3 regions of the Pseudomonas sp. FG35 genome follow, and region 1 is predicted to be linked to each of the others. Evidence: predicted binding sites of a transcription regulator. Region 1 holds the regulator's gene; each other region holds the start of a gene.
The links. The regulator sigma-54, encoded in region 1, starts transcription at its own class of promoters, with help from an activator protein. The targets are predictions, from matches to a motif close to ANTGGCATNNANNTTGCTNT.
Positions count from the first base shown of each region.

Region 1 (3,275 bases):
GTTCGGCCAGCTCCGGCAGCAGGCCGGCCGGCAGGTTATCAATGCAGTAGTAACCGTTGTCCTCAAGGACATCCAGGGCGGTACTTTTACCCGAGCCGGAACGGCCGCTGACAATGATCAAGCGCATGATTACGGCCTGTTCTGCTCTTCCAGTACAACCTGGTACAGGGCTTCGTTGCTTGGCGCGCTGCGCAGTCGATCGCGCACGTCCTTGCGGTCGAGCATGCTGGCGATCTGGCGTAACAGCTCCAGGTGCGCATCGGTGGCGGCTTCGGGCACCAGCAGGACGAACAGCAGGTCCACAGGCGCGCCGTCGATAGCGTCGAAATCGATAGGGGCATCAAGGTGCATCAGCGCACTGATCGGCGCTTCGCAGCCCTTGAGGCGGCAGTGGGGAATCGCGATGCCGTTGCCAAAACCGGTGGAACCCAGTTTTTCACGGGCAATCAATGCCTCGAAGACATCTTGCATCTCCAGATCCGGAACTTCCCGGGCGATCAGGTTGGCAATTTGTTCGAGGGCTTTCTTTTTACTGCCGCCCGGCACGTTCACCAGGGAACGGCCGGGGGTCAGGATACTTTCAAGTCGGATCATGGGGTTGGGGGTTATCGACCGGTAGCGCCCTGAAGCAGGCTCTGGGTCTTTTCCTTATGCTTTTTGAGTTGTTTATCAAGCTTGTCGGTCAACGCGTCGATCGCAGCGTACATATCGGTATGTTCCGCGTTTGCGACGACCTCATTGCCGGGAATATGCAGCGTGGCTTCGATTTTCTGCTTCAGCTTTTCGACGCACATCGTGACCTGTACGTTGGTGATCTTGTCGAAATGCCCTTCGAGCTTCTTGAGCTTGAGCTCGATGTACTCGCGCAGAGGCTGGGTAACTTCCAGTTGGTGTCCACTGATGTTGACTTGCATACAGCTTCTCCTTCGTTGCCAGTGCATAAAGCGGCAGGCCGAAAAGCCTGCCACTGGAACGCTGTAACGTGGCTTACATCAACCGCTTGCGTTCGCTCGAAGGCGCGATCCCGAGGGATTCGCGGTACTTGGCGACGGTGCGGCGAGCCACCTGAATGCCTTGTGCCTCCAGTAAACCAGCGATCTTGCTGTCACTCAACGGCTTTTTCTGATTTTCCGCGGCAACCAGTTTCTTGATGATCGCGCGGATCGCCGTGGACGAGCATTCACCGCCTTCTGAAGTGCTCACATGGCTGGAGAAAAAGTATTTCAGTTCATATATGCCTCGCGGGGTATGCATGAACTTTTGCGTGGTCACGCGGGAAATCGTCGACTCGTGCATGCCCACCGCTTCAGCGATGTCATGCAGGACCAGCGGCTTCATCGCTTCGTCGCCGTATTCCAGAAAGCCGCGCTGGTGCTCGACGATCTGGGTCGCTACTTTCATCAGGGTTTCGTTGCGGCTCTGCAGGCTCTTGATGAACCAGCGGGCTTCCTGCAACTGATTGCGCATGAAGGTGTTGTCGGCGCTGGTGTCGGCGCGGCGCACGAAACCGGCGTACTGGGCGTTGACCCGCAGGCGCGGCACCGATTCCTGGTTCAGCTCGACCAGCCAGCGCTCGTTGTCCTTGCGTACGATGACGTCAGGTACCACGTATTCGGCTTCGGTGGATTCGATCTGAGAGCCGGGGCGCGGGTTGAGGCTCTGCACCAGTTCGATGACTTGGCGCAGTTCGTCTTCCTTGAGCTTCATGCGGCGCATCAGCTGGCTGTAGTCGCGGCTGCCGAGCAGGTCGATGTAATCGGTGACCAGACGCTTGGCCTCTGCCAGCCAAGGGGTCTTGGCCGACAGCTGGCGCAATTGCAGCAACAGGCATTCGCCCAGGTTGCGTGCGCCGATGCCGGCCGGTTCGAACTGCTGGATGCGGTGCAGGACGGCTTCGATTTCGTCCAGCTCGATGTCGAGTTCCGGATCGAAGGCGTCGAGAATTTCTTCGAGGGTTTCGTCGAGGTAACCCTGATTGTTGATGCAATCGATCAGGGTGACAGCGATCAGGCGATCGGTGTCGGACATCGGGGCAAGGTTCAACTGCCACAGCAGGTGACTTTGCAGGCTCTCGCCGGCGGAGGTGCGGGTGGTGAAGTCCCACTCGTCATCATCGCTGCTCGGCAGGCTGCTGGCGCTGGTCTGATAGACGTCTTCCCAAGCGGTGTCGACGGGCAGTTCGTTGGGGATGCGCTCGTTCCATTCGCCGTCTTCGAGGTTGTCGACTGTCGGCGCGGTCTCCTGATAGGAAGGTTCCTGGATCTCGGTGTTGGGCTTCTGTTCGGCGTTGTCGGCCATGGGATCGGAGTTGTCGAAGTCGTCGCCGTCTTCCTGGCGTTCGAGCATCGGATTGGATTCCAGAGCCTCCTGGATTTCCTGTTGCAGATCCAGGGTCGACAATTGGAGCAGGCGGATGGCCTGTTGCAGCTGCGGTGTCATCGTCAGCTGCTGGCCCATTCTCAAGACTAGCGATGGTTTCATGGCAGGGGCTTAACACCTTATTCGCCGGCGCTATGCGCCATCCACTACAGGGCGCCGAAGCGCCAAACTTAAGCAAATTATATGCCTGAAACTGTCGTGTTTGCCTAGAGCGCTGTAACAATAAAAGCGTATAAAAAGGCGCTTCAATGTTACAGCACCCGGACGGCTGGTCGAATGCTGTCACGCTTACAGGCGGAACTCGTGACCCAGATAGACTTCCTTCACCAGATTGTTGGCGAGGATGGTTTCTGAGTCGCCTTCGGCGATCAACTGGCCGTCGTTGACGATGTAGGCGGTTTCGCAGATATCCAGCGTCTCGCGGACGTTGTGGTCGGTGATCAGTACGCCGATCCCCTTGGCCTTGAGGTGATGGATGATCTGCTTGATGTCGCCGACCGAGATCGGGTCGACACCGGCGAACGGTTCGTCGAGCAGGATGAATTTCGGTGCCGTGGCCAACGCTCGGGCGATTTCCACGCGGCGGCGCTCACCACCGGACAGGCTCATGCCGAGGTTGTCGCGGATGTGGCTGATGTGGAATTCCTGCAGCAGGCTTTCCAGCTCCTTGCGACGACCTGCCTTGTCGAGTTCCTGACGGGTCTCGAGGATGGCCATGATGTTGTCGGCCACCGACAGTTTGCGGAAGATCGACGCTTCTTGCGGCAGATAGCCGATACCGGCCTTCGCACGGCCATGCATCGGCTGGTGGCTGACGTCCAGGTCGTCGATCAGTACGCGACCTTGATCGGCCTGAACCAGGCCGACGATCATGTAGAAGCAGGTGGTCTTGCCTG
Region 1 covers NZ_JBMDJR010000002.1:199,138-202,412, forward strand. Annotated here, with positions in the region: gene rapZ (RNase adapter RapZ) at 1-127, opposite strand, end outside; gene ptsN (PTS IIA-like nitrogen regulatory protein PtsN) at 130-594, opposite strand; gene hpf (ribosome hibernation-promoting factor, HPF/YfiA family) at 606-914, opposite strand; gene ACODTD_RS04965 (RNA polymerase factor sigma-54) at 988-2,481, opposite strand; gene lptB (LPS export ABC transporter ATP-binding protein) at 2,668-3,275, opposite strand, start outside.

Region 2 (3,275 bases), on a different contig from region 1:
TCAGCGGTTTGCAGGTTGCCGATCACCTGAGCGGCAGGGTTGCCGGCGACGGTGATCGACACGGTGCCGTCACGACCTACGGTGAAGGTCTGGGCGTTGTTCGGGATGACGATGGCCGGTTCCAGGGCGAAACCGCTGGCGTTGACGATCTGACCGTTGGAGTCGAGGTGGAAAGTACCGTCACGGGTGTAGGACGTGGTGCCGTCCGGCTGCAGGATCTGGAAGAAACCGCGACCGTCGATGGCCATGTCCAGCGGCTGCTCGGTGGTTTGCAGGCTGCCGGCGGTGAAGTTTTTCTGGGTGCCGACGATGCGCACACCGGTACCCACTTGCAGACCCGACGGCAGTTCGCTGTCCTGGGTCGACTGGGCGCCTGGCTGACGCTTGATCTGATAGAGCAGGTCCTGGAACTCGGCGCGGTCACGTTTGAAACCCGTGGTCGACACGTTCGCCAGGTTGTTGGAAATGGTGGTCAGATTGGTGTCCTGGGCGGACAGACCGGTTTTGGCAACCCATAGAGCCGGAAGCATTCGATTCTCCTCGTGCGCCTGTTTTACGGCGCGACGTTCTGATAATTAGCTGATCTGCAAGACCCGAGCCATGGCCTGGTCGTCGTCTTTGGCGGTGTTCATCATCTTGACGTGCAGTTCGAACTGCTTGGCCAGGGCCAGCACCGACGTCATCTCTTCCACGGCATTGACGTTGCTCGACTCCAGGAACCCCGACACCAGTTTGACGTTGGCATCGGCCGGCGCAGGCTGGCCGTCCTTGGTGTAGATCGAACCGTCCAGGCCCTTGTTCATGTTCTTGATGTCCGGGTTGACCAGCTTGATGCGATCGACTTCGGCCATGACCCGCGGGCCTTCGCCCATCGCACGAATGCTGATGGTGCCGTCTTCGCCAACTTCCACCTGTTGCTCCGGCGGCACCGCGATCGGCCCGCCATTGCCCATGACCGGCATGCCATTGCCGGCACGCAAGACGCCAAGGGCGTCGATATTCAGGCTGCCGGTGCGCACGTAGCTTTCGCCGCCGTTGGGGTTCTGCACGGCAATGAAACCGTTGCCGCTGACGGCCACGTCGAGGTCACGGCCGGTCTGCACCAGCGACCCCGGCGTGAAGTCGGTGGCGGGCCGTTCGCTCATGGCAAACGCACGCGCCGGAAAGCTGTCACCGAACACCGGCATCGAACGCGCCTGTTCCAGGTCGCGCTGAAAACCGTTGGTGGAGATGTTCGCCAGGTTGTTGGCATGAGCCTTTTGCGCCAGTGCGTTCTGGCTGGCGCCGGTCATTGCCACATAAAGGTACTTGTCCACACTCTTTCCTCTGCATGCCGGACGTTTGCCGCCCACCGCTGTACTGCTGAGCCATAAGCAATTTGCAGACCAACTTTTTTCTGGCGGCCGAGGACCCGATAAACAAAGGACTTGAGGGATTTTGCCGAGAGGAGGGAAATGTATCGAAGACGAAAAACCGGCGGTGTCATGCCGCTTGGCGGCAAACACCCGATCCGGCCGTGATCACTCCGACGCGTCCTTGCCGACTTCGTACTCACGCAACTTGTTGGCGATGGTCGTATGGGAAACCCCGAGCCGCTTGCCCAGTTGCCGGCTGCTCGGATGCTCGGAATACAAGCGCTCCAGCACCGCCTTCTCGAAGCGCCCGACAATCTCGTCCAGCCCGCCTTCGAGGGAGAAATCGCCAAGCGGCTGACGCACGCCGTAATCCGGCAGGCGAATGTGCTCGGCCTTGACCGTGCCGCCGTCGCACAGCGAAACCGCCTGGAACAGCACGTTCTCCAGTTGCCGCACATTGCCCGGCCAATGGTAGTGACTGAGCCGGTCCATCGCCGCCGGCGCCAGTTTCGGCAGCGGGCAGCCGATCTGTCGACTGGCCTGATCGAGAAAGTGCTCCACCAGCGGCGTCAAACCGTCGAGGCATTCGCGCAGTGGCGGGATGTGCAGCGACAGCACGTTCAAGCGGTGATACAGATCCTGGCGAAATTCGCCGCGCGCGCACAGCTCCGACAGGTCGACCTGGGTTGCGCAGATCACCCGCACATCGAGGTAAACCTCTTCATCACTGCCCACACGGCGGAAGCAGCCGTCCTGCAGGAATCGCAGCAGTTTCACCTGCAAGCGCGGGCTCATTTCGCCGACACCATCGAGGAACAGCGTGCCGCCCGCCGTCAGCTCCAGCAGCCCGAGCTTGCCTTCGGCACGCGCACCTTCAAAGGCACCGGGACCGTAGCCAAACAGTTCGGTCTCGGCCATCGACTCCGGCAGCCCGGCGCAGTTGAGCGCCATCAACGGCGACTGGCCGCGCGGGCTCGCCAGGTGACAGGCCCGCGCCAGCAATTCCTTGCCGGTGCCGGTTTCGCCTTCAATCAACAACGGCGCATCCAGCGGTGCCATGCGTCGCGCTTCGCGCACCACCGCCGCCATCACTTTCGAGCTCTGGAAGATGCTGTCGAAGCCACGCAGTTCCTGCTTGCGCACGTTATAGATGCGCTCGCCGACGCGGTCCGCCCGGTGCAGGGTCAGCACGGCACCGGCCATGGCCTCGCTGTCGTCGTGCTCCGATTGCAACGGCGCGATGTCGGCCAGAAAGATGTCGCCCTTGACCTTGACCCGCATGCCGTTGATTCGCGATTTGTTGGCGCGCACCAGTTCCGGCAGATCGAAATCTTCGGCGTAACGCGACAACGGAATCCCCGGCACCTCGTCCACCCGTACTCCGAGCAACTGCGCTGCCGCACGGTTGGCGGCAACGATGGAGCCGCCCATGTCGATCGACAGCACCGGAAACTCCAGCGCGCCGAGCAGCGCATTCAACTCCATGTGCCGCCGCTCGCTGGGCATCAACCCTACCCGCTTGACGCCGAACACCCCGGCAATCGCCTCGAACTTGGGTCGCAACGCCTGGAACTGAATGTTGATCAGGTTCGGGCAATGCAGGTAGATCGCGTTGCCATGCTCACCGCCCACCTCGCCACGGGCGACGTTGATCCCGTACTCCACCAGCAGATTGAGAATGTCGCGCAGGATGCCGATGCGGTTCTGGCAGTGGACTTTGATACGCATATAAAGGCCCGAAACAGGTGAAGAGGCGGTCTGACGCCGGAATTTTCTGCGCAGCGCGCAAGATAGTCGTCAAGATTATGTGACAGCCATCGGCCTTTTCAAACCCGACAGTCACCGTAAACACGACTTATCGCGCGAAGCGTAACGAAAATTTTACGAATTAAAGAGACTTTTCCTACTCAACCAGTCTTC
Region 2 covers NZ_JBMDJR010000008.1:11,402-14,676, forward strand. Annotated here, with positions in the region: gene flgG (flagellar basal-body rod protein FlgG) at 1-530, opposite strand, end outside; gene ACODTD_RS16720 (flagellar basal body rod protein FlgF) at 576-1,316, opposite strand; gene ACODTD_RS16725 (sigma-54-dependent phenylalanine hydroxylase transcriptional regulator PhhR) at 1,521-3,083, opposite strand.
Region 2: ACODTD_RS16720 (flagellar basal body rod protein FlgF) is a predicted target of sigma-54. The motif match lies at 1,371-1,390, and genes of this name have one in related genera.

Region 3 (3,275 bases), on a different contig from region 1:
CGACCGGCTCCGGTGCTTTGAAAGACAAGAACAGTCCGTTCGTGATCATCACGGAATACAACACCAAGACCCAGGGTTTTCTGGTGCGCTCGGTCGAACGTATCGTGAACATGAACTGGGAAGAGATTCATCCGCCGCCCAAGGGCACCGGACGCGATCATTACCTGACCGCTGTGACTCGGGTCGACAATCAGTTAGTCGAAATCATCGACGTCGAGAAGGTGCTGGCGGAAGTTGCGCCGACACCGGAAGCGATTTCGGTCGGCGTGGTGGATGTCGAGACCCAGAGCAAGGCGTTGTCGCTGCGGGTGCTGACGGTCGACGACTCGTCGGTGGCGCGTAAGCAGGTGACGCGTTGCCTGCAGACGGTCGGCGTCGAAGTGGTGGCGTTGAACGACGGCAGGCAGGCGCTCGATTACCTGCGCAAGCTGGTCGACGAGGGCAAGAAGCCGGAAGAAGAGTTCCTGATGATGATCTCCGACATCGAAATGCCGGAGATGGACGGGTACACCCTGACGGCCGAGATCCGCAGCGACCCTCGCATGCAAAAGCTTCATATCATCCTGCATACTTCGTTGTCGGGTGTGTTCAATCAGGCGATGGTCAAGAAAGTCGGTGCCGATGACTTCCTGGCCAAGTTCCGTCCTGATGACCTGGCATCCCGGGTAGTCGACCGGATCAAAGCAGCAGATATCAGCTAAGGGCCTTCTGCCCTCGGCGTTCAACACGATTTAAGAGGCGGCATCATTTGTCTACGGGTAATTTGGATTTCGAACAGTTCCGGGTCTTCCTGGAAAAAGCCTGTGGCATTTTGCTCGGTGAAAACAAGCAGTACCTGGTGTCGAGCCGTCTCAACAAACTGATGGAGCAGCAAGGCATCAAGTCCCTGGGTGAGCTGGTACAGCGCATCCAGACCCAGCCGCGCAGCGGTTTGCGTGAGCAGGTGGTCGATGCCATGACGACCAACGAAACCCTGTGGTTTCGCGACACCTATCCGTTTGAAGTCTTGAAGAACAAGGTGCTGCCCGAAGCGATCAAGGCCGCTCCCAACCAGCGTCTGCGGATCTGGTCGGCGGCCTGTTCGTCGGGTCAGGAACCGTATTCGCTGTCGATGTCGATCGATGAGTTCGAGCGGACCAACATCGGCCAGTTGAAGATGGGCGTGCAGATCGTCGCTACTGATCTGTCCGGCAGCATGCTGACCAACTGCAAGACCGGCGAGTACGACAGCCTGGCGATCGGTCGCGGTCTGTCCGCCGATCGCCTGCAGCGCTACTTCGACCCGAAAGGGCCGGGGCGCTGGGTGATCAAGGCGCCGATCAAGAACCGTGTGGAATTCCGCTCGTTCAACCTGCTCGACAGCTACGCAAGCCTGGGCAAGTTCGACATCGTGTTCTGCCGCAACGTGCTGATCTACTTCTCCGCCGAGGTGAAGAAAGACATCCTGTTGCGCATTCATAGCACGCTGAAGCCGGGCGGTTATCTGTTCCTTGGCGCTTCCGAAGCGCTGAACGGTCTGCCGGATCATTACCAGATGGTTCAGTGCAGCCCGGGGATCATCTACCAGGCGAAGTGATCAAGACCGGCAACACAGGAAACGGGAGTCCTCAGGGCTCCCGTTTTTTTATGCCCAAAGGTTTTGCCGGTGGGCAGGCGGCAGAAAAGCGGCATCCGGCGGAAACCGGTTGCCGCTTTTCTGGCATTGCCGCGTTGCCGTTTCCGCGCAAGGCCCCGTAATCCGGGGCTTTCTCAAACTGGCACGACGCTTGCTATAACCCTGTTACGAAAAATCCGGTCACCTGAAGGTTCCCGACATGAGCATCAGCTTCGATAAAGCGCTCGGCATTCACGAAAAGGCTCTGGGCTTCCGCGCCCAGCGTGCCGAAGTGCTGGCCAACAACATCGCCAACGCCGACACCCCGAATTACAAGGCGCGGGATCTGGAGTTCTCCAAAGTGCTCGAAGCACAGAGCCAGAAGAACGCCAACGGCAACATCGCCCTGAACATGACCAACAGCCGTCACATCGAAGCTGAAGGCCTGGGCAATGGCGACGAGTCGCTGATGTATCGCACGCCGATGCAGCCGTCGATCGACCAGAACACCGTGGACGCCCAGCTGGAACAGTCGAACTACGCGGAAAACGCCGTCGGCTTCCAGGCCAGCTTCACCCTGCTCAACAGCAAATTCAAAGGGCTGGTGTCAGCCCTGCGCGGAGAGTAATCCATGTCCCTGTCCAGCGTTTTCAACATTGCCGGCAGCGGCATGAGCGCCCAGACCACCCGTCTCAACACCGTGGCCTCGAACATCGCCAACGCCGAGACCGTTTCGTCGAGCATCGACCAGACTTATCGCGCCCGTCACCCGGTGTTCGCCACCATGTTCCAGGGCGGCCAGAGCGGCGGCAGCAATTCGCTGTTCCAGAACCAGGACGCAGCCGGTCAGGGCGTGCAGGTCATGGGTGTGGTCGAAGACCAGAGCAACCTCGAAGCGCGCTACGAGCCGAATCATCCGGCGGCCGACGCCAAGGGCTACGTCTACTACCCGAACGTCAATGTGGTGGAAGAAATGGCTGACATGATTTCCGCGAGCCGGTCGTTCCAGACCAACGCCGAAATGATGAACACCGCCAAAACCATGATGCAGAAAGTGCTGACCCTCGGTCAGTGATAAGGGGCGACTGCCATGAGTGTTTCCGATACCACCAGCAGCCTGACGATGAAGGACATACTGGCCAACTCTTCGAAGAAGACCAGTAGCACTACCACCGGCGGCATTGCTTCGGCCACCAATAGCGCGACCGGCGGTCAGGCGCTTGGAAAGGACGCGTTCCTGCAACTGCTGGTGACCCAGCTGAAGAACCAGAACCCGCTGGACCCGCAGGACAACAGCGCATTCGTTGCCCAGTTGGCGCAGTTCAGCAGCCTCGAGGGGATCACCACCCTCAACAGCACCGTCAGTTCGCTGGCCGGCAACTACAACTCGTCGCAAGCCCTGCAGGCTTCGTCGCTGGTGGGCCGCAACGTGATCGTGCAGACCAACACCGCGCAACTCGATGATCCGAGCAAAGGCCTGACCGGTACGGCGACTGTTCCGTCGTCCATCGCCGGCGGTACCGTGACCATTACCGACAGCAGCGGCAAAACCGTCCGTACCATCGATCTGGGCAGTCGCGCTGCCGGTCCTGCCAGCTTTACTTGGGACGGCAAGGATTCGTCCGGCACCCTGGTGCCAGTCGGTACTTACACCTTCAAGGCCAACGCGTCGATCAACGGC
Region 3 covers NZ_JBMDJR010000018.1:66,678-69,952, reverse strand. Annotated here, with positions in the region: gene ACODTD_RS25905 (chemotaxis protein CheV) at 1-701, shown strand, start outside; gene cheR (protein-glutamate O-methyltransferase CheR) at 749-1,576, shown strand; gene flgB (flagellar basal body rod protein FlgB) at 1,815-2,222, shown strand; gene flgC (flagellar basal body rod protein FlgC) at 2,226-2,669, shown strand; gene flgD (flagellar hook assembly protein FlgD) at 2,685-3,275, shown strand, end outside.
Region 3: flgB (flagellar basal body rod protein FlgB) is a predicted target of sigma-54. The motif match lies at 1,754-1,773, and genes of this name have one in related genera.